3 regions of the Pseudomonas sp. GW458-11-26-14-LB4 genome follow, and region 2 is predicted to be linked to each of the others. Evidence: predicted binding sites of a transcription regulator. Region 2 holds the regulator's gene; each other region holds the start of a gene.

Region 1 (7,294 bases), on a different contig from region 2:
GGATTTCGCTGCGCTTGCGGCCATGCTGTTCGAGCAGAATGATCAATGCCTGTTTGCGCGCCAGAATTTCTTCCAGCAGAGGCATGTCGCGACCGTGCAAGGCGAGGGACTCGGTTTGCAGTAACTCCAGCAATTGTTGAGCTGGAGCAAAGTCGTCGGTGATCAGTTGCAATAAATTAGTGTCGTGCATGGCTGGCCTTGGGTTTTAAGCGTCCAAAAGCCTGGCGCTGACCGAGGCCTAGCGCTGGGCTTCGAAATTAAGCAGTTTGCTGGCTACACGGTTGCTGTCGACCTTGTAGCTGCCATCGGCAATCGCTGCTTTCAACTCGGCCACGCGGGCTTTATCGACGGCAGGCTGATCGCGCAGCTTGTCAGTGACCTTCTGCAACTGTTGAGCCTCATTGCTGAGGTGTACCGATTCCCCGCTTTTTGCGGTACTGGCCTGTTCGGCCGGGGTATTCAGCGGCGCGGAGGTGCCGGTTTCGGCGGTTTCCTTGGCGTTGCTGGTACGTGTACTGCCCGTAAGTGACGAGGAGCTGTTCAAACGGCTGAAATCGATGACCATGTTAAAAACCTCTGGGAATTTGGACGCTTGCCATGTTCTCGGCCATCCCCTGGAAAACTTTAGGCTCATTTAGCAATGAGCTTGCATGCGCCGTTGCAGATCCTGCTGCGGCACAGTTTAGGGAACAGCTCTGGTCAGCGCCAGTTTTCTGCTTGAGTACTCAGAGGCTTTTCAAACATCCGTTCATACAGCCGCTCACATCACCGCTACATGGCCGCTCACATGGCAACTTCCACCTGGCCCGGCGCGATAACCTGCGCCTTGATAACCCGTTGGGAATTGAGGTTTTTCACCCGAATCTGTTCTTTCAGGCCGCCGTTCGACAGGGCTTCGCCCGGCATGCGGACGGCGAGGGTGCCGCTGCGGGCGGTGATCACCACTTGATCGCCCTTGCGAACCACTTCCGCCTGTTCCAGATGCACCAGGGTAATGACTTGATCGGCTACCGTTGGTCGGGTCAATTTTTGTCCGATCGCTTCATCCACCGACGTCAGGAAACCCTGATTGATCGTGCTGACGTCGCGTTCGCGCAACGTCACGTCCTGAGGCTCGATGATGCCGGCGCGTTTGAGTGGTCGCGTGGTGGTCACAATCTCGCGAAACAGGCGGACTTGAGCGGGCACGAACACCGTCCAGGGGGAGGTGCCTTCGCAGCGGACCTTGACCGTGACACGGCCCAGAGGGCGTGCCGGACTCTCCAGTGTCGCTGTCAATTCCTTGTCGCACATAGGCATGCGCATGCGTGGATCGAGCTGGTTGACCTCGATTTCATAACGGCCTTCCGTTTGACTGGTAGCCAGATAGTCTTCTACGGTGAATTCAAGAAAGCCCTGAGTGACGCCGATAAGCATGTCAGGCAAGGTAACCGCATCAGCACCGGCAGGGCTGCCAGCGAAAAAAAGGCAAATGGCGGACATCGCGCAAAGCCCTCTGCGGAGGGGAGATGTCAGGCGTCGGAAAAATGTCGTTTGAGCGTTCATACGAGTTAAAAAGCAAGCGCCGTGCCGTTTAGCAATGAATGTGCGTCGCAACAACACTTGGCGTTGGTGTAGGAGTCTGGGCATGGCTGGTGTAATGGATTCGGTGAACCAGCGCACGCAACTGGTGGGGCAGAATCGCCTGGAGCTGTTGTTGTTCCGTCTCGACGGCCAGCAGCTCTACGGGATCAACGTGTTCAAGGTTCGGGAAGTGCTGCAATGCCCGCAACTGACGCTGATGCCCAAGTCCAGTCCTGTCGTGTGCGGGGTGGCGAATATCCGGGGGGCGACCATTCCGATCCTTGATCTGGCGATGGCGACCGGCTCCGGTGCTTTGAAAGACAAGAACAGTCCGTTCGTGATCATCACGGAATACAACACCAAGACGCAGGGTTTCCTGGTGCGCTCGGTGGAACGTATCGTGAACATGAACTGGGAAGAGATCCATCCGCCGCCCAAGGGCACCGGACGCGATCATTACCTGACCGCTGTGACTCGGGTCGACAATCAGTTAGTCGAAATCATCGACGTCGAGAAGGTGCTGGCGGAAGTTGCGCCGACGCCGGAAGCGATTTCGGTCGGCGTGGTGGATGTCGAGACCCAGAGCAAGGCGTTGTCGCTGCGGGTGCTGACGGTCGATGACTCGTCGGTGGCGCGCAAGCAGGTGACGCGTTGCCTGCAGACGGTCGGCGTCGAAGTGGTGGCGTTGAACGACGGCAAGCAGGCGCTGGATTACCTGCGCAAGCTGGTCGACGAGGGCAAGAAGCCGGAAGAAGAGTTCCTGATGATGATCTCCGACATCGAAATGCCGGAGATGGACGGGTACACCCTGACGGCCGAGATCCGCAGCGACCCTCGCATGCAAAAGCTTCATATCATCCTGCATACTTCGTTGTCGGGTGTGTTCAATCAGGCGATGGTCAAGAAAGTCGGTGCCGATGACTTCCTGGCCAAATTCCGTCCTGATGACCTGGCATCCCGGGTAGTCGACCGGATCAAAGCAGCAGATATCAGCTAAGGGCCTTTTGCCCCTGGCGTTCAACACGATTTAAGAGGCGGCATCATTTGTCTACGGGTAATTTGGATTTCGAACAGTTCCGGGTCTTCCTGGAAAAAGCCTGTGGCATTTTGCTCGGTGAAAACAAGCAGTACCTGGTGTCGAGCCGTCTCAACAAACTGATGGAGCAGCAAGGCATCAAGTCCCTGGGTGAGCTGGTTCAGCGCATCCAGACCCAGCCGCGCAGCGGTTTGCGCGAGCAGGTGGTCGATGCCATGACGACCAACGAAACCCTGTGGTTTCGCGACACCTATCCGTTTGAAGTCTTGAAGAACAAGGTGCTGCCCGAAGCGATCAAGGCCGCTCCCAACCAGCGTCTGCGGATCTGGTCGGCGGCCTGCTCGTCGGGTCAGGAACCCTATTCGCTGTCGATGTCGATCGACGAGTTCGAGCGGACCAACATCGGCCAGTTGAAGATGGGTGTGCAGATCGTTGCCACCGATCTGTCCGGCAGCATGCTGACCAACTGCAAGACCGGCGAGTACGACAGCCTGGCAATCGGTCGCGGTCTGTCCGCCGATCGTCTGCAGCGCTACTTCGACCCGAAAGGGCCGGGGCGCTGGGTGATCAAGGCACCGATCAAGAACCGGGTGGAGTTCCGCTCGTTCAACCTGCTCGACAGCTACGCAAGCCTGGGCAAGTTCGACATCGTGTTCTGCCGCAACGTGCTGATCTACTTCTCCGCCGAGGTGAAGAAGGACATCCTGTTGCGCATCCACAGCACGCTGAAGCCGGGCGGTTATCTGTTCCTTGGCGCTTCCGAGGCGCTGAACGGTCTGCCGGATCATTACCAGATGGTTCAGTGCAGCCCGGGGATCATCTACCAGGCGAAGTGATCAAGACCGGCAACACAAGAAACGGGAGTCCTCAGGGGCTCCCGTTTTTTTATGCCTGAAGGTTTTGCCGGTGGCAGGCGGCGGCAGAAAAGCGGCGTCCGGCGGAAACCGGTTGCCGCTTTTCTGGCATTGCCGCGTTGCCGGTTCCGCGCAAAGCCCCGTAATCCGGGGCTTTCTCAAACTGGCACGCCGCTTGCTATAACCCTGTTACGAAAAATCCGGTCACCTGAAGGTTCCCGACATGAGCATCAGCTTCGATAAAGCGCTCGGCATTCACGAAAAGGCTCTGGGCTTCCGCGCCCAGCGTGCCGAAGTGCTGGCCAACAACATCGCCAACGCCGATACCCCGAACTACAAGGCGCGGGATCTGGAGTTCTCCAAAGTGCTCGAAGCACAGAGCCAGAAGAACGCCAACGGCACCATCGCCCTGAACATGACCAACAGCCGTCACATCGAAGCTGAAGGGCTGGGCAATGGCGACGAGTCGCTGATGTATCGCACGCCGATGCAGCCGTCGATCGACCAGAACACCGTGGACGCCCAGCTGGAACAGTCGAACTACGCGGAAAACGCGGTCGGCTTCCAGGCCAGCTTCACCCTGCTCAACAGCAAATTCAAAGGGCTGGTATCAGCCCTGCGCGGAGAGTAATCCATGTCCCTGTCCAGCGTTTTCAACATTGCCGGCAGCGGCATGAGCGCCCAGACCACCCGCCTCAACACCGTGGCTTCGAACATCGCCAACGCCGAGACCGTCTCGTCGAGCATCGATCAGACCTACCGTGCCCGTCACCCGGTATTCGCCACCATGTTCCAGGGCGGCCAGAGCGGCGGCAGCAATTCGCTGTTCCAGAACCAGGATGCTGCGGGCCAGGGCGTGCAGGTCATGGGCGTGGTCGAAGACCAGAGCAACCTCGAAGCGCGCTACGAGCCGAACCATCCGGCAGCCGACGCAAAGGGCTACGTCTACTACCCGAACGTCAACGTGGTGGAAGAAATGGCTGACATGATTTCCGCGAGCCGGTCGTTCCAGACCAACGCCGAAATGATGAACACCGCCAAGACCATGATGCAGAAGGTACTGACCCTCGGTCAGTAATAAGGGGCGACTGCCATGAGTGTTACCGATACCACCAGCAGCCTGACGATGAACGACATACTGGCCAACTCTTCGAAGAAGACCAGTAGCACGACCACCGGCGGCATCGCTTCGGCCACCAACAGCTCGACCGGCGGCCAGGCCCTGGGCAAGGACGCGTTCCTGCAACTGCTGGTAACCCAGCTGAAGAACCAGAACCCGCTCGACCCGCAGGACAACAGCGCATTCGTTGCCCAGTTGGCGCAGTTCAGCAGCCTTGAGGGGATCACCACCCTCAACAGCACCGTCAGCTCGCTGGCCGGCAACTACAACTCGTCGCAAGCCCTGCAGGCTTCGTCGCTGGTCGGCCGCAACGTGATCGTGCAGACCAACTCGGTACAGCTCGACGATCCGAGCAAAGGCATGACCGGTTCGGTCACCGTTCCGTCGTCGATTGCCGGCGGCACCGTCTCCATCACCGACAGCAGCGGCACCGTTGTTCGCACCATCGACCTGGGCAGCCGCGCCGCCGGCAATGCGAGCTTCACATGGGACGGCAAGGACAAGGACGGCAACCTGGTGAAAACCGGTACCTACACCGTCAAGGCGAACGCCTCGATCAACGGTACCTCGACCGATATGGCGACCTACCTGCCAGCCACGGTCACCAGCGTGACGATCAGCCAGACCGGTGGCGAGCTGATGCTCAACCTGTCCGGCAAGGGCACCGTTGCCCTGTCCAAAGTACAAACCATTGGTATATAGAGCCGACTAACCGGCACAAAGGAGTGGAATATGTCTTTCAATATCGGCCTTAGCGGTCTCTATGCAGCCAACAAGCAACTGGACGTGACCGGCAACAACATCGCCAACGTTGCGACCGCCGGTTTCAAATCGTCCCGTGCAGAATTCGAAGACGTCTACTCGGCCACTCGCCTGGGTAGCGGCAGCAAGGTCATCGGCAACGGTGTGCGCCTGGCCAACGTTTCCCAGCAGTTCACCCAAGGCGACATCAACAACACCGGCAACGTGCTGGACATGGGCATCAACGGTTCGGGCTTCTTCACCCTGAGCAACAACGGCTCGATCTCCTACACCCGTGCCGGTACGTTCAAGGTCGACAAGGACGGCTTCATCACCAACACCGACTACACCTCGCGTCTGCAAGGCTATGGTGTGGACTCCAACGGCAAGGTCATCAACGGCGTGTTGACCGACCTGAAGATCGACACCTCGAACCTCGCGCCGAAGTCCACCTCGCTGGTGACCTCGACCATCAACCTGAACTCGACCGCTCCGGTGATCGACGACACAGTGGCGGCCGGCAAGTTCGACCCTAGCAAGACCGAGACCTACACCAAGTCGTTCAGCACCCCGATCTATGACAGCCAGGGTAACTCCCACGTCATGGACCAATACATGGTGAAAACCGGTGCCAACACCTGGAAGGTCTACACCCTGGTAGACGGTCGTAACCCGGATGCTACCGGCAGCGATCCGAAAGTCACCGCACCTGTCGCTTCGACCATGACCTTCGACTCCACCGGTCAACTGACTCAGGTCAGCACGCCGCCTGCCGTGATCAGCAGCGACCTGAAACTCACTGGCTGGGTACCGGGTACTGTCACCAACGGCGTGTGGAAGGCCAACGGTGCTTCGGCGAACCCGGCTGGCATCACCATTTCGATGGCCAAGACCACTCAGTTCAACGCTGACACCGCGCGTTCGATCCCGACTCAGGATGGTTACGCGACTGGCCAGATCACCAACCTGACCATCGACGGTACCGGTACGCTGTTTGCCAACTTCAGCAACAACCAGAGCAAGGCCATCGGCCAGGTTGCGCTGGCGAGCTTCACCAACGAGCAGGGTCTTCAGCCGATTGGTGGTACCAGCTGGAAAGAGACTTACGCTTCGGGTATTCCGGGCTACGATGCGCCGGAGACCGGTACGCTGGGTTCGGTTGTTTCGAACTCGCTGGAGGAGTCGAACGTTAACCTGACCAATGAGCTGGTTGATCTGATCAAGGGTCAGAGTAACTATCAGGCGAATGCCAAGACCATTTCGACTCAGAGCACCATTATGCAGACCATTATTCAGATGACCTGATTTCTGGGTTTGGTTTTGTATGGGAGCCCCTCTTTTTGAGGGGCTTTTTTTTGGCTGCGGTTTGGGGTGTTTATCCGTTTCTGCGGGTGTTGCCGCTGGCGGTTTCGCCCTTACGGCGAGTCCCTTTTGCAAACGCCCAAAAGGAACCAAAACGCTGGGCCCCGGCGTTCGGCACCTCGCTTTGGCTCGGTGTTCCTTCGTTACGGGATTCATCCGGGGGCATCGCCTACGGTTTGCTTCGCTGCACCTCCTCTCGATGCATGCGGCTGCGCCGCACGGTCGCTGCGCTCCCACCCCCGGATAAATCCCTCCACTCAGCCTTCCGATGGGGCCGGCACGTCAAAAGCCTTACTCGAGCTAACGCTCATCGTATTGAGTGGTGGAAGCAGGGATGTTTGCTTTAGTTCAACTCGGTCTTTCACGTCGGCGTATCTCTCCCAAACAACTCGGTCAGTCCCCTCTCCCTCGGGAGAGGGTTAGGGTGAGGGGGCTTTGGAGAGGAAGATGCGGGAGTTGAGTTGGATGCGTTTCAAAACCCAAGTTCACCTCGGTATTTCACGTCGGCGTATCTCTCCCAAACACCTCGGTCAGTCCCCTCTCCCTCCGGGAGAGGGCTAGGGTGAGGGCGGCTTTTGCTTTTATCGCGGGCAAAAGAAAACCCCCGACAAACCAGAA
Region 2 (7,294 bases):
ATTTGAACAGGTACGCATAGATGTCCTGGAACATCTCTTCGACTTCCGGCTGCGCCGCCAGGTATTCCGCCACAGGCTCATCGAGCCCGGATTGTGCGCGTAATTCCGGTTTCCAGTACGGATTGGGCAGGCAGCGTACATCGAACACCAGATCCGCATCCACCGGCATGCCGCGTTTGAAACCGAACGACTCCACCAGAAATGCAGTCCCCGGCTCCGGTTGGTTCAACAGTCGCAGCTTGATGGTATCGCGCAGCTGGTAGAGGTTCAGATTGGTGGTATTGACCTTCAGGTCGGCCAGATCGGCGATCGGGCCCAGCAGCGCGGTTTCGTCGTTGATGGCTTCGGCCAGCGAGCGATTGGCATTGCTGAGCGGGTGGCGACGACGGGTTTCCGAAAAACGTTTGAGCAACGTTTCGTCATCGGCGTCCAGGTACAGGACATCACACTGGATGTGCCGGCTGCGCACTTCCTCGAGCAACTCTGGAAAGCGTGACAGATGGCTCGGCAGGTTGCGGGCGTCGATCGAGACCGCCACCTGTGGCTGGAGCATTTCGGTATGAACCAGCGCGCGCTCGGCGAGGTCTGGCAACAAGCCGGCTGGCAGGTTGTCAATGCAGTAGTAGCCGTTGTCCTCAAGGACATCCAGGGCGGTACTTTTACCCGAGCCGGAACGGCCACTGACAATGATCAAGCGCATGGTTACGGCCTGTTCTGTTCTTCCAGTACAACCTGGTACAAGGCTTCGTTGCTTGGCGCGCTGCGCAGTCTGTCGCGCACGTCCTTGCGGTCGAGCATGCTGGCGATCTGGCGTAACAGCTCCAGGTGCGCATCGGTGGCGGCTTCCGGCACCAGCAGGACGAACAGCAGGTCCACAGGCGCGCCGTCGATAGCGTCGAAATCGATAGGGGCATCAAGGTGCATCAGAGCACTGATCGGCGCTTCGCAGCCCTTGAGGCGGCAGTGAGGAATGGCGATGCCGTTGCCAAAACCGGTGGAACCCAGTTTTTCACGGGCAATCAAAGCCTCGAAGACATCTTGCATCTCCAGATCCGGAACTTCCCGGGCGATCAGGTTGGCAATTTGTTCGAGGGCTTTCTTTTTACTGCCGCCCGGCACGTTCACCAGGGAACGGCCGGGGGTCAGGATACTTTCAAGTCGGATCATGGGGGTGGGGGTTATCGACCGGTAGCGCCCTGAAGCAGGCTCTGGGTCTTTTCCTTATGCTTTTTGAGTTGTTTATCAAGCTTGTCGGTCAACGCGTCGATCGCAGCGTACATATCGGTATGTTCCGCGTTTGCGACGACCTCGTTGCCGGGAATATGCAGCGTGGCTTCGATTTTCTGCTTCAGCTTTTCGACGCACATCGTGACCTGTACGTTGGTGATCTTGTCGAAATGCCCTTCGAGCTTCTTGAGCTTGAGCTCGATGTACTCGCGCAGAGGCTGGGTAACTTCCAGTTGGTGTCCACTGATGTTGACTTGCATACAGCTTCTCCTTCGTTGCCAGTGCATAAAGCGGCAGGCCGAAGAGCCTGCCACTGGAACGCTGTAACGTGGCTTACATCAACCGCTTGCGTTCGCTCGAAGGCGCGATCCCGAGGGATTCGCGGTACTTGGCGACGGTGCGGCGAGCCACCTGAATGCCTTGTGCCTCCAGTAAACCAGCGATCTTGCTGTCACTCAACGGCTTTTTCTGATTTTCCGCGGCAACCAGTTTCTTGATGATCGCGCGGATCGCCGTGGACGAGCATTCACCGCCTTCTGAGGTGCTCACATGGCTGGAGAAAAAGTATTTCAGTTCATATATGCCCCGTGGGGTATGCATGAATTTCTGCGTGGTCACCCGGGAAATCGTCGACTCGTGCATGCCAACCGCCTCTGCAATGTCGTGCAGGACCAGCGGCTTCATGGCTTCGTCGCCGTACTCCAGAAAGCCGCGCTGATGCTCGACGATCTGGGTGGCTACTTTCATCAGGGTTTCGTTGCGGCTCTGCAGGCTCTTGATGAACCAGCGAGCTTCCTGCAACTGATTGCGCATGAAGGTATTGTCGGCGCTGGTGTCGGCACGGCGCACGAAACCGGCGTATTGGGCGTTGACCCGCAGGCGCGGTACCGATTCCTGGTTCAGCTCGACCAGCCAGCGCTCGTTGTCCTTGCGCACGATGACGTCAGGCACCACGTACTCGGCTTCGGTGGATTCGATCTGCGAGCCTGGGCGCGGATTGAGGCTCTGCACCAGTTCGATGACCTGGCGCAGTTCATCTTCCTTGAGCTTCATGCGCCGCATCAGCTGGCTGTAGTCGCGGCTGCCGAGCAGGTCAATGTAATCGGTGACCAGACGTTTGGCCTCGGCCAGCCAAGGGGTCTTGGCCGACAGCTGGCGCAATTGCAGCAGCAGGCATTCGCCCAGGTTGCGTGCGCCGATGCCTGCCGGCTCGAATTGCTGGATGCGGTGCAGGACGGCTTCGATCTCGTCCAGCTCGATGTCGAGCTCGGGATCGAAGGCTTCGAGAATTTCTTCGAGGGTTTCGTCCAGGTAGCCCTGATTGTTGATGCAATCGATCAGGGTGACGGCGATCAGGCGATCGGTGTCGGACATCGGTGCGAGGTTCAACTGCCACAGCAGGTGGCTTTGCAGGCTCTCGCCGGCGGAGGTGCGGGTGGTGAAGTCCCACTCGTCATCGTCGCTGCTCGGCAGGCTGCTGGCGCTGGTCTGGTAGACGTCTTCCCAGGCGGTGTCAACGGGCAGTTCGTTGGGGATTCGCTCGTTCCATTCGCCGTCTTCGAGGTTGTCGACTGTCGGCGCGGTCTCCTGATAAGAAGGTTCCTGGATCTCGGTGTTGGGCTTCTGTTCGGCGTTGTCGGCCATGGGATCGGAGTTGTCGAAGTCGTCGCCGTCTTCCTGGCGTTCGAGCATCGGATTGGATTCCAGAGCCTCCTGGATTTCCTGTTGCAGATCCAGGGTAGACAATTGGAGCAGGCGGATGGCCTGTTGCAGCTGCGGTGTCATCGTCAGCTGCTGGCCCATTCTCAAGACTAGCGATGGTTTCATGGCAGGGGCTTAACACCTTATTCGCCGGCGCTATGCGCCATCCACTACAGGGCGCCGGAGCGCCAAACTTAAGCAAATTATATGCCTGAAACTGTCGTGTTTGCCTAGAGCGCTGTAACAATAAAAGCGTATAAAAAAGCGCTTCAACGTTACAGCACCCGGACGGCTGGTCGAATACCGTCGAGCTTACAGGCGGAACTCGTGGCCCAGGTAGACTTCCTTCACCAGATCGTTGGCGAGGATGGTCGCGGAGTCGCCTTCGGCGATCAACTGGCCATCGTTGACGATGTAGGCGGTTTCGCAGATATCCAGCGTCTCACGGACGTTGTGGTCGGTGATCAGTACACCGATGCCCTTGGCCTTGAGGTGGTGGATGATCTGCTTGATGTCGCCGACAGAGATCGGGTCGACACCGGCGAACGGTTCGTCGAGCAGGATGAATTTCGGTGCCGTGGCCAGTGCACGGGCGATTTCCACCCGGCGGCGCTCACCACCGGACAGGCTCATGCCGAGGTTGTCGCGGATGTGGCTGATGTGGAATTCCTGCAGCAGGCTTTCCAACTCCTTGCGACGACCGGCCTTGTCGAGCTCCTGACGGGTCTCAAGGATGGCCATGATGTTGTCGGCTACCGACAGTTTGCGGAAGATCGACGCTTCTTGCGGCAGATAGCCGATACCGGCCTTGGCGCGACCGTGCATCGGCTGGTGGCTGACGTCCAGATCGTCGATCAGTACGCGACCCTGATCGGCCTGGACCAGACCGACGATCATGTAGAAGCAGGTGGTCTTGCCGGCGCCATTCGGGCCGAGCAGGCCGACGATCTGACCGCTGTCGATCGACAGGCTGACGTCGCGCACGACCTGGCGGCTTTTATAGGCCTTGGCCAGGTGCTGAGCTTTCAGAGTTGCCATTACTGGGTTTTCTCGTCGGTTTTCTTCTTCGGCTGGATCACCATGTCAATGCGCGGACGCGCTTCGGTGACCTTGTTGCCGGTGGCACGACCAGCGCTGGCCAGCTTTTTCACCGTGTCATAGACGATTTTCTCGCCCTGAGTGGTGTTGTTGTCCTTGTCGACGACTTTCGCCTTGTCGATCAGCACAACGCGGTTTTGCGCGGCGTGGTACTGAATGGTCACGCCCCAGCCCTGTACAGGCTTGGTGTCGCCCGCCGTCTGCAACTGCTCGAAGTAGGCAAGGTTGCCCACCGAGGTCACGACGTCGATATCGCCGGTCTGGGTGCGGGTGATGGTCACGGTATTGCCTTTGACGATCATCGAACCCTGAGTGATGATCACGTCACCTTTATAGGTAGCAACGCCGTTCTTGTCGTCCAGCTGGGCATCGTCGGCCTGAATACGGATTGGCTGCTCTTGATCGTTCGGCAGAGCCCAGGCGCTCACGCTTCCCAGTGCTGCGCCCAGACTGAGCAAAATAGGGAGGGTTTTAACGAGCCTCATACTGTCCTCTTACGTTCGATAGCAGGTGTATCCTGCTTTCCTTCAAATACGCTTTCATTCCTACGCCAGTCGATACACCGCCAGCGCCGTCGATTCTAACGGGTTGCTGGGTCTGCGCATATTGCTGCTGCGGGAACACCGTCATGCGAGTGGAGGTGATCAGGGTGTCGCGGTTCTTTTCGTCGGTGCGCTTGACGCGTACCGAGTCGATCAGCTCGACCTCGGTGCCACCGGAGTTCACTTCACCGCGTTCACTGGTCACGTGCCATGGGAAATCGGTGCCACGGAACATGTTCAGATCAGGCTTGGTGACCAGTGTAATGTCGGTCGCCTTGACGTGCTCAGCCTTGTCGGACGTCATTTCGTACTGCACTTTGCCGTCTTCGAGGTACTGGATCGTGTGGGTATTGGTCGCATACCAGTCGATCGGGCTTTCCTCTGCCGAAACCGGCGGTTTGTCGAGGAAGCGTTCCGGGCTGATGTTCCAGTAGCCGACCGCACCGAATATCGCTGCGATGCAACCGAACAGCAGGATGTTGCGAAACTTTTTGCTAAACATGGTTGGACTCACAGGTACGCGTTGTTGGCGGCGTCGAGGCTGCCTTGTGCGCGCAGGATCAGTTCGCAGAATTCGCGGGCGGCACCTTCGCCGCCACGGGCCTGGGTGACGCCATGGGCGTGCTCGCGCACAAAGGGGGCGGCGTTGGCCACGGCCATGCCCAGCCCTACACGGCGGATCACCGGCAGGTCCGGCAGGTCGTCACCGAGGTAAGCCACTTGCTCATAGCTTAGGCCCAGTTGCTCCAGAAGACCGTCGAGCACGACCAGTTTGTCTTCGCGGCCCTGAAACAGGTGCGGGATCCCCAGGTTTTTTGCCCGGCGTTCGACCACCGGGGTCTTGCGACCACTGATGATGGCGGTCTGTACACCAGCATTCATCAGCATCTTGATGCCCTGGCCATCGAGTGTATTGAAAGTCTTGAACTCGCTGCCGTCTTCAAGGAAGTACAGGCGACCGTCGGTGAGGACACCGTCGACGTCGAAAACCGCCAGTTTGATGGCTTTGCCGCGTTGCAGCAGATCGGTGCTCATTTACATCACTCCTGCGCGCAGCAGATCGGAGAGGTTGAAGGCGCCGATCGGGCGATCCTCTTCATCTACGACAACCAGCGCGTTGATTCGGTGGTCTTCCATGATTTTCAGGGCTTCGGCCGCGAGCATCTCGGCGCGGGCGGTCTTGCCGTGCACGGTCATTACCTGGTCGATGGTGGCGCTATGGATATCAATGCTGCGATCCAGGGTGCGGCGCAGGTCGCCGTCAGTGAAGATCCCGGCCAGTTTGCCGTCCGTTTCAAGAATGACGGTCATGCCCAGACCCTTGCGGGTCATTTCCATCAGCGCGTCCTTGAGCAGGGTGCCGCGCTGTACCTGCGGCAGTTCCTGACCGGCGTGCATGACATTTTCCACTTTCAGCAGCAGGCGTCGGCCCAGTGCGCCGCCCGGGTGGGAAAAGGCGAAATCTTCGGCAGTGAAGCCGCGCGCTTCCAGCAGCGCCACGGCCAGGGCGTCGCCCATGACCAGCGCAGCGGTGGTCGAGGAGGTCGGTGCGAGGTTCAGCGGGCAGGCTTCGTGTTCGACGTGAACGTTGAGATTGACCTCGGCAGCCTTGGCAAGCGGCGATTGCGGGTTGCCGGTGACGCTGATCAGCTGGATGCCCAGGCGCTTGATCAGTGGCAGCAGGGTGACGATTTCGTTAGTGGAGCCGGAGTTCGACAGGGCCAGAATCACGTCATCGCGAGTGATCATGCCCATGTCGCCGTGGCTGGCCTCGGCCGGGTGCACGAAAAACGCCGGGGTGCCGGTGCTGGCCAGGGTCGCGGCAATCTTGTTGCCGATGTGCCCGGACTTGCCCATACCGACCACGACAACACGGCCCTTGCTGGCCAGAATCATCTCGCAAGCGCGTACGAAATCGGCGTCGATATGGGGCAACAAGCCTTGTACGGCTTCCACTTCGAGGCGGATGGTGCGTTGTGCCGATTGAATCAGGTCGCTGGTTTGGCTCATGTCAGAAATCGTATAGCCCGATGAAAAGGCGGCGATTATAGCGGTTATGTTGAAAAGCCTCACGCAAGTTCGTCGTGCTTTGTCATTCCTCGTTACCAAAACTCTGTAAATAAGGCCTGAAGCCCTTCAACTCGCCGAATGCGGGCCGGTGCAGGCCTTGGGCGCTTGCCCTTTGCAGTGATATAGTTCGCCGCCAGTTCGGCCTGCCCGGGATGTAGGGGCTTTCTTCCAGGAAGCCAGGCGTCCGAGTGAGAGGCTGCATCGCAAGGAGTTTAGATGAGTGCCGATAACGCCTACGCGGTCGAGCTGAAGGGAGTCTCCTTCAAGCGCGGTGCGCGGAGCATTTTCAATAACGTCGATATCCGCATCCCGCGCGGCAAGGTCACCGGCATCATGGGGCCTTCCGGGTGTGGCAAGACCACGCTGCTGCGCCTGATGGGCGCGCAGTTGCGGCCATCCAAAGGCGAGGTCTGGGTCAACGGCCAGAACCTGCCGAAGCTGTCGCGCAGCGATCTGTTCGATGCGCGCAAGCACATGGGCGTGCTGTTTCAGAGCGGTGCGCTGTTCACCGATCTCGATGTGTTCGAGAACGTCGCCTTCCCGCTTCGTGTTCATACCGACCTGCCGGACGAGATGATCCGCGACATCGTGCTGCTCAAATTGCAGGCGGTGGGACTGCGCGGGGCGATCGAACTGATGCCCGACGAGCTGTCCGG
Region 3 (7,294 bases), on a different contig from region 2:
GGTGGTCGCACTGCTGCCGAACAGCGACGTCAGACCGATGCCGGTCTTGCTGTTCTTGGCCACCTGCGAGTTGGCGTTCTTGCTGGCCTGGGTCCTCTCGTTCAGGGTGATGGTGATGATGTCGCCGACCCGGAACGCCTTGCGGTCGCTGTACAGGTTCTGTTCGAAACCGGCCTGATAGATCGAGCCGTTGTTGGCGGCCGACGGCAACGGTGTGCGCGGCAACACCGGGGCGTAGTAAGGATCATTGGGCTTGGGCGTCGGAGCGACGCAGCCCGCGAGCGAGACGACCCCACTCAATGCCACAACAGATACAAAGCGCTTCATGACCCTTACCTCACGGTGTTGCAGGCGACCTCATGGCCGCCTCATAGACTTGATTACAGATTCTGCGTTACGAACGAGAGCATCTGGTCGGCGGTGGAGATCACCTTGGAGTTCATCTCGTACGCGCGCTGGGTGGTGATCATGTTGACCATCTCTTCCACGGTGCTGACGTTGGAGGTTTCCAGGGTGTTCTGCAGGGTGGTGCCGAAACCGTTCAGGCCCGGAGTACCGACTTGCGGTGCACCGGAAGCGGCGGTTTCCAGGAACAGGTTGTTGCCCACCGCTTGCAGACCGGCCGGGTTGATGAAGTCGGCGGTTTGCAGGTTGCCGATCACTTGCGACGCGGCGTTGCCGGCAACGGTGATCGACACGGTGCCGTCACGACCTACGGTGAAGGTCTGGGCGTTGTTCGGAATGACAATCGCCGGCTCCAGGGCGAAACCGCTGGCGTTGACGATCTGGCCGTTGGAGTCGAGGTGGAAAGTACCGTCACGGGTGTAGGACGTGGTGCCGTCCGGCTGCAGGATCTGGAAGAAACCGCGACCGTCGATGGCCATGTCCAGCGGCTGCTCGGTGGTTTGCAGGCTGCCGGCGGTGAAGTTTTTCTGGGTGCCGACAATGCGCACACCGGTACCCACTTGCAGACCTGACGGCAGTTCGCTGTCCTGGGTCGACTGGGCGCCTGGCTGACGCTTGATCTGGTACAGCAGGTCCTGGAACTCGGCGCGGTCACGTTTGAAACCCGTGGTCGACACGTTCGCCAGGTTGTTGGAAATGGTGGTCAGGTTGGTGTCCTGGGCGGACAGACCGGTTTTGGCAACCCATAGAGCCGGAAGCATTCGATTCTCCTCGTGCGCCTGTTTTACGGCGCGACGTTCTGATAATTAGCTGATCTGCAAGACCCGAGCCATGGCCTGGTCGTCGTCTTTGGCGGTATTCATCATCTTGACGTGCAGTTCGAACTGCTTGGCCAGGGCCAGCACCGACGTCATCTCTTCCACGGCATTGACGTTGCTCGACTCCAGGAAACCCGACACCAGTTTGACGTTGGCATCGGCCGGCGCAGGCTGGCCGTCCTTGGTGTAAATCGAACCGTCCAGGCCCTTGTTCATGTTCTTGATGTCCGGGTTGACCAGCTTGATGCGGTCGACTTCGGCCATGACGCGCGGACCCTCGCCCATCGCACGGATGCTGATGGTGCCGTCTTCACCGACTTCCACCTGCTGCTCCGGCGGCACGGCGATCGGTCCACCATTGCCCATGACCGGCATGCCGTTGCCGGCACGCAACACGCCGAGGGCATCGATATTGAGGCTGCCGGTGCGCACGTAGCTTTCACCGCCATTAGGGTTCTGCACGGCGATCCAGCCGTTGCCCGACACGGCGACGTCGAGGTCACGGCCGGTCTGCACCAGCGAGCCCGGCGTGAAGTCGGTGGCGGGCCGTTCGCTCATGGCAAACGCACGCGCCGGAAAGCTGTCACCGAACACCGGCATCGAACGCGCCTGCTCCAGGTCGCGCTGAAAACCATTGGTGGAGATGTTCGCCAGGTTGTTGGCATGAGCCTTTTGCGCCAGTGCGTTCTGGCTGGCGCCGGTCATTGCCACATAAAGGTACTTGTCCACACTCTTTCCTCTGCATGCCGGACGTTTGCCGCCCACCGCTGTACTGCTGAGCCATAAGCAATTTGCAGACCAACTTTTTTCTGGCGGCTGAGGGCCCGGTAAACAAAGGACTTGAGGGATTTTGCGAGGATGAGGGAAATGTATCGAAGTCGAAAAACCGGCGGTGTCATGCCGCTTGGCGGCAAACACCCGATCCAGCCGTGATCACTCGGACGCGTCCTTGCCGACTTCATACTCACGCAGCTTGTTGGCAATCGTGGTGTGCGAAACCCCGAGCCGCTTGCCCAGTTGCCGGCTGCTCGGATGCTCTGAATACAGTCGCTCCAGTACCGCCTTCTCGAAGCGCCCGACAATCTCGTCCAGCCCGCCTTCGAGGGAGAAATCGCCAAGCGGCTGACGCACGCCGTAATCCGGCAGGCGAATGTGCTCGGCCTTGACCGTCCCGCCATCGCACAGCGAAACCGCCTGGAACAGCACGTTCTCCAGCTGCCGTACATTGCCAGGCCAATGGTAGTGACTGAGCCGGTCCATCGCCGCCGGCGCCAGTTTCGGCAGCGGGCAGCCGATCTGTCGGCTGGCCTGATCGAGGAAGTGCTCCACCAGCGGCGTCAAACCGTCGAGGCATTCGCGCAGTGGCGGGATGTGCAGCGAAAGCACGTTCAAGCGGTGATACAGGTCCTGGCGAAACTCACCTCGTGCGCACAATTCCGACAGGTCGACCTGGGTTGCGCAGATCACCCGCACATCCAGGTAAACCTCTTCATCGCTGCCCACCCGCCGGAAGCAGCCGTCCTGCAGGAAGCGCAGCAATTTCACCTGCAAGCGCGGGCTCATTTCGCCGACGCCATCGAGGAACAGCGTGCCGCCCGCCGTCAACTCCAGCAGCCCGAGCTTGCCTTCGGCGCGCGCGCCTTCAAAGGCACCGGGGCCGTAGCCGAACAGTTCGGTCTCGGCCATCGACTCCGGCAGCCCCGCGCAGTTGAGCGCCATCAACGGCGACTGTCCGCGCGGACTCGCCAAATGGCAGGCCCGTGCCAGCAATTCTTTGCCGGTGCCGGTTTCGCCTTCAATCAATAGCGGTGCATCCAGCGGTGCCATGCGCCGTGCTTCACGCACCACCGCCGCCATCACTTTCGAGCTCTGGAAGATGCTGTCGAAGCCACGCAACTCTTGTTTGCGCACGTTATAGATGCGCTCGCCGACGCGGTCCGCGCGGTGCAAGGTCAGCACGGCACCGGCCATGGCCTCGCTGTCGTCGTGTTCCGATTGCAGCGGCGCGATGTCGGCCAGAAAGATGTCGCCCTTGACCTTGACCCGCATGCCGTTGATTCGCGATTTGTTGGCGCGCACCAGTTCCGGCAGGTCGAAATCCTCGGCGTAACGCGACAATGGAATACCCGGTACCTCGTCCACCCGCACCCCGAGCAACTGCGCCGCCGCACGGTTGGCCGCCACGATGGAGCCGCCCATGTCGATCGACAGCACCGGAAACTCCAGCGCACCGAGCAGCGCATTCAACTCCATGTGCCGCCGCTCGCTAGGCATCAGCCCTACCCGCTTGACGCCGAACACCCCGGCAATCGCCTCGAACTTCGGTCGCAACGCCTGGAACTGAATGTTGATCAGGTTCGGGCAATGCAGATAGATCGCGTTGCCATGCTCACCGCCCACCTCGCCACGGGCGACGTTGATCCCGTACTCCACCAGCAGATTGAGAATGTCGCGCAGGATGCCGATGCGGTTCTGGCAGTGGACTTTGATACGCATATAAAGGCCCGAAACAGGTGAAGAGGCGGTCTGGCGCCGGAATTTTCTGCGCAGCGCGCAAGATAGTCGTCAAGATTATGTGACAGCCATCGGCCTTTTCAAACCCGACAGTCACCGCAAACACGACTTATCGCACGAAGCGTAACGAAAATTTTACGAATTAAAGAGACTTTTCCTACTCCAGCAGTCTTCAACCTGCTGCAACAACGAACGTTCCGGGGTATTTCTCAGTTCATCGCAGGACATAACAAGAACGAAATTCCCCTCGCAGGAGAGCAGTATGAAGCAGACGCAATACGTGGCCCGCGAGCCCGATGCGCAAGGTTTTATCGACTACCCCGCCGAAGAACACGCGGTGTGGAACACGCTGATCACCCGCCAGTTGAAAGTGATCGAGGGTCGCGCGTGCCAGGAATACCTGGACGGTATCGAAAAACTCGGTCTGCCCCACGACCGCATTCCGCAACTGGGCGAGATCAACAAGGTGCTCGGCGAGACCACCGGTTGGCAGGTTGCCCGAGTTCCCGCGCTGATCCCTTTCCAGACCTTTTTCGAATTGCTCGCCAGCAAGCAGTTTCCGGTGGCTACGTTCATCCGCACCCGTGAAGAACTGGACTACCTGCAAGAACCCGACATTTTCCACGAGATCTTTGGCCACTGCCCGCTGCTGACCAACCCGTGGTTCGCCGAATTCACCCACACCTACGGCAAGCTCGGCCTGCAGGCGACCAAGGAAGAACGCGTTTATCTGGCGCGCCTGTACTGGATGACCATCGAGTTCGGCCTGGTCGACACCCCGCAAGGCAAACGCATCTACGGTGGCGGCATCCTGTCTTCGCCGAAAGAAACCGTTTACTCGCTGTCGGACGAGCCCGAGCATCAAGCCTTCGATCCGCTGGAAGCAATGCGCACGCCGTATCGCATCGACATCCTGCAACCGCTGTATTTCGTCCTGCCGAACCTCAAGCGCCTGTTCGACCTGGCCCACGAAGACATCATGGCCATGGTCAAGCAAGGCATGCAGCTGGGTCTGCACGCACCGAAGTTTCCGCCAAAACCAAAAGCCGCGTGACCCGCGACTTTTGCTTACAAGTGAGTCTGTCCGTCGTCGCCACTTTGGTTTAGCGTGGCGACACTGACCGCCAATATAAAAAAACACCTTCAGATTTCAGGAAGTCCACCATGTCCACTTTGAACCAAGCCCATTGCGAAGCCTGCCGTGCAGATGCCCCACAAGTCAGCGATGAAGAGCTGCCGATCCTGATCAAGCAGATCCCTGACTGGAACATCGAAGTACGCGACAGCATCATGCAGCTGGAAAAAGTCTTCCTGTTCAAGAATTTCAAGCACGCGCTGGCCTTCACCAACGCCGTCGGCGAGATCTCCGAGGCCGAAGGTCACCACCCGGGCCTGCTGACCGAGTGGGGCAAAGTCACCGTGACCTGGTGGAGCCACTCGATCAAAGGCCTGCACCGCAACGACTTCATCATGGCCGCGCGCACTGACGAAGTGGCCAAGACCGCAGAAGGACGCAAGTAATGCACTTCGACGCCATCGGCCGGGTGCCCGGCGACCCGATCCTCGGCCTGATGGAGGCCTACGCGCAGGACTCCAACCCGCGCAAGTTCGACCTCGGCGTGGGCGTCTACAAGGATGCCCAGGGCCTGACGCCAATCCCCGAGGCGGTGAAAATCGCCGAGGCGCGTCTGGTCGAGAGCCAGGACACCAAGACCTACATCGGTGGCCACGGCAATCCGCTGTTCGGCAAGGTCATCAACGAGCTGGTGCTCGGTGCCGATTCGGCACTGATCGCCGAGCAACGCGCCGGCGCCACCCAGACCCCGGGTGGCACGGGCGCCCTGCGTCTGGCGGCAGACTTCATCGCGCAATGCCTGCCGGGCAAAGGCGTGTGGCTGAGCAACCCGACCTGGCCGATCCACGAAACGATTTTCGCGGCCGCCGGGGTCAAGATCAGCCATTACCCGTACGTCGGCAGCGACAACCGCCTCGACGTCGATGCGATGCTCGCCGTGCTCAATGAAGTGCCGAAAGGCGATGTGGTGCTGCTGCACGCGTGCTGCCACAACCCGACCGGTTTCGACCTGAGCCACGACGACTGGCAGCGGGTGCTGGAGGTGGTCCGTCGCCGCGATCTGCTGCCGCTGATCGACTTTGCCTACCAGGGCTTCGGCGACGGTCTGGAGCAGGATGCGTGGTCGACCCGACTGTTCGCCGCCGAGTTGCCCGAGCTACTGATCACCAGCTCCTGCTCGAAGAACTTCGGCCTGTACCGCGATCGCACCGGTGCGCTGATCGTCAGCGCGAAAACCGCTGACAAGCTGATCGACATCCGCAGCCAGCTGGCGCACATCGCCCGCAACCTGTGGTCGACGCCACCGGATCACGGCGCGGCTGTCGTCGCCACGATCCTCGCCGACCCGGAGCTGAAACGCCGCTGGGCCGACGAAGTGGAAGCCATGCGCCTGCGCATCGCCCAATTGCGCAGCGGTCTGGTGGAAGCGCTGGAACCGCACGGCCTGCGCGAGCGTTTTGCACACATTGGCGTGCAACGCGGGATGTTTTCCTACACCGGTCTGTCGCCGGAACAGGTGAAAAACCTGCGCGAGCATCACAGCGTGTACATGGTCAGCTCGGGCCGGGCCAACGTTGCCGGGATTGATGCGACGCGTCTCGACTTGCTGGCAGAAGCGATCGCCAACGTCTGCAAATAACTCCCCCTTGTCTTGATCGTTCCCACGCTCCGCGTGGGAACGATCTGGCGCACTCATCGCGAGCAGGCTCGCTCCCACATTTGCCCTGCGTCACCCTGTCGCACTTGTCTAGACAATCCCGCCCGTCGAAACAAATGGATTTAAAAATCTGTTTGTCACTTTTCCTGCTGTATCCTTCGCAGGCTTTCTGAAAGCGCGGATCTACCAGATCTATCAACAGACTTAGCGAGGAGCGCAACCATGCACGAGATTCCGAATCTCCCCTTCCCAAGCCTGCACGAAACTGAGCAGACGACCACGCAACAAGCCGGTGCCCAACAGCCCGAGCCGAAAGAAGCCGCCGACAGCCGTCCGGCCGACAGCGAAGAGTAAGCAACACCCGCCGTACAGACCGTGTGGAAAGCGCTAACATGCGCTTTCCACACTGCCTGAAACCTGAGCCGCCATGTCCAAAGAATTCGATGAACAACAGGCCGAGATCCTGATCGGTGCCACCGAGAAGATGATCGAGATCTGGAGCCGTCTCTCGCCCGAGAAACAGGCCGCCCTGCTCGCCCGTTTCGGCAGCGAGGAAAACGCGCTGGCCGCACTGGTCACCACGCAATTGGTCGCCCCGGCCAAATAGTTTTACTTTTCCCCGCTCCAGACGCGTCCGCATCGGTATCATGAGCAGCCTATCTATTCTGCTCTTCCCGTGGATCGTAATTCATGTCGTCCTCTATGCCAGAACCCCAGCGCCCCTTGGCGGTCACGCTGCAAGTCGTTTCCATCGTCCTGTTCACCTTCATCGGTTATCTGAATATCGGCATTCCGCTGGCGGTGCTGCCGGGCTACGTGCACAGC

Evidence for each region. Region 2 encodes sigma-54, which starts transcription at its own class of promoters, with help from an activator protein. Its sites were predicted from a motif close to ANTGGCATNNANNTTGCTNT; they were not measured.
Region 1: the regulator sigma-54 is predicted to act here: its motif matches at 3,616-3,635, upstream of flgB (flagellar basal body rod protein FlgB).
Region 3: the regulator sigma-54 is predicted to act here: its motif matches at 2,007-2,026, upstream of AC07XZ_RS03860 (flagellar basal body rod protein FlgF).

The regions. Positions count from the first base shown of each region.
Region 1 covers NZ_JBWKYU010000021.1:68,550-75,843, forward strand. Annotated here, with positions in the region: gene AC07XZ_RS23740 (flagella synthesis protein FlgN) at 1-190, opposite strand, end outside; gene flgM (flagellar biosynthesis anti-sigma factor FlgM) at 239-565, opposite strand; gene flgA (flagellar basal body P-ring formation chaperone FlgA) at 784-1,545, opposite strand; gene AC07XZ_RS23755 (chemotaxis protein CheV) at 1,628-2,560, shown strand; gene cheR (protein-glutamate O-methyltransferase CheR) at 2,608-3,435, shown strand; gene flgB (flagellar basal body rod protein FlgB) at 3,677-4,084, shown strand; gene flgC (flagellar basal body rod protein FlgC) at 4,088-4,531, shown strand; gene flgD (flagellar hook assembly protein FlgD) at 4,547-5,275, shown strand; gene flgE (flagellar hook protein FlgE) at 5,306-6,619, shown strand.
Region 2 covers NZ_JBWKYU010000012.1:171,118-178,411, reverse strand. Annotated here, with positions in the region: gene rapZ (RNase adapter RapZ) at 1-700, opposite strand, end outside; gene ptsN (PTS IIA-like nitrogen regulatory protein PtsN) at 703-1,167, opposite strand; gene hpf (ribosome hibernation-promoting factor, HPF/YfiA family) at 1,179-1,487, opposite strand; gene AC07XZ_RS17750 (RNA polymerase factor sigma-54) at 1,561-3,054, opposite strand; gene lptB (LPS export ABC transporter ATP-binding protein) at 3,241-3,966, opposite strand; gene lptA (lipopolysaccharide transport periplasmic protein LptA) at 3,966-4,511, opposite strand; gene lptC (LPS export ABC transporter periplasmic protein LptC) at 4,498-5,070, opposite strand; gene AC07XZ_RS17730 (KdsC family phosphatase) at 5,079-5,603, opposite strand; gene AC07XZ_RS17725 (KpsF/GutQ family sugar-phosphate isomerase) at 5,604-6,578, opposite strand; gene AC07XZ_RS17720 (ATP-binding cassette domain-containing protein) at 6,855-7,294, shown strand, end outside.
Region 3 covers NZ_JBWKYU010000002.1:228,957-236,250, reverse strand. Annotated here, with positions in the region: gene flgH (flagellar basal body L-ring protein FlgH) at 1-327, opposite strand, end outside; gene flgG (flagellar basal-body rod protein FlgG) at 381-1,166, opposite strand; gene AC07XZ_RS03860 (flagellar basal body rod protein FlgF) at 1,212-1,952, opposite strand; gene AC07XZ_RS03855 (sigma-54-dependent phenylalanine hydroxylase transcriptional regulator PhhR) at 2,157-3,719, opposite strand; gene phhA (phenylalanine 4-monooxygenase) at 4,000-4,791, shown strand; gene AC07XZ_RS03845 (4a-hydroxytetrahydrobiopterin dehydratase) at 4,902-5,258, shown strand; gene AC07XZ_RS03840 (amino acid aminotransferase) at 5,258-6,451, shown strand; gene AC07XZ_RS03835 (hypothetical protein) at 6,692-6,823, shown strand; gene AC07XZ_RS03830 (hypothetical protein) at 6,897-7,076, shown strand; gene AC07XZ_RS03825 (MFS transporter) at 7,160-7,294, shown strand, end outside.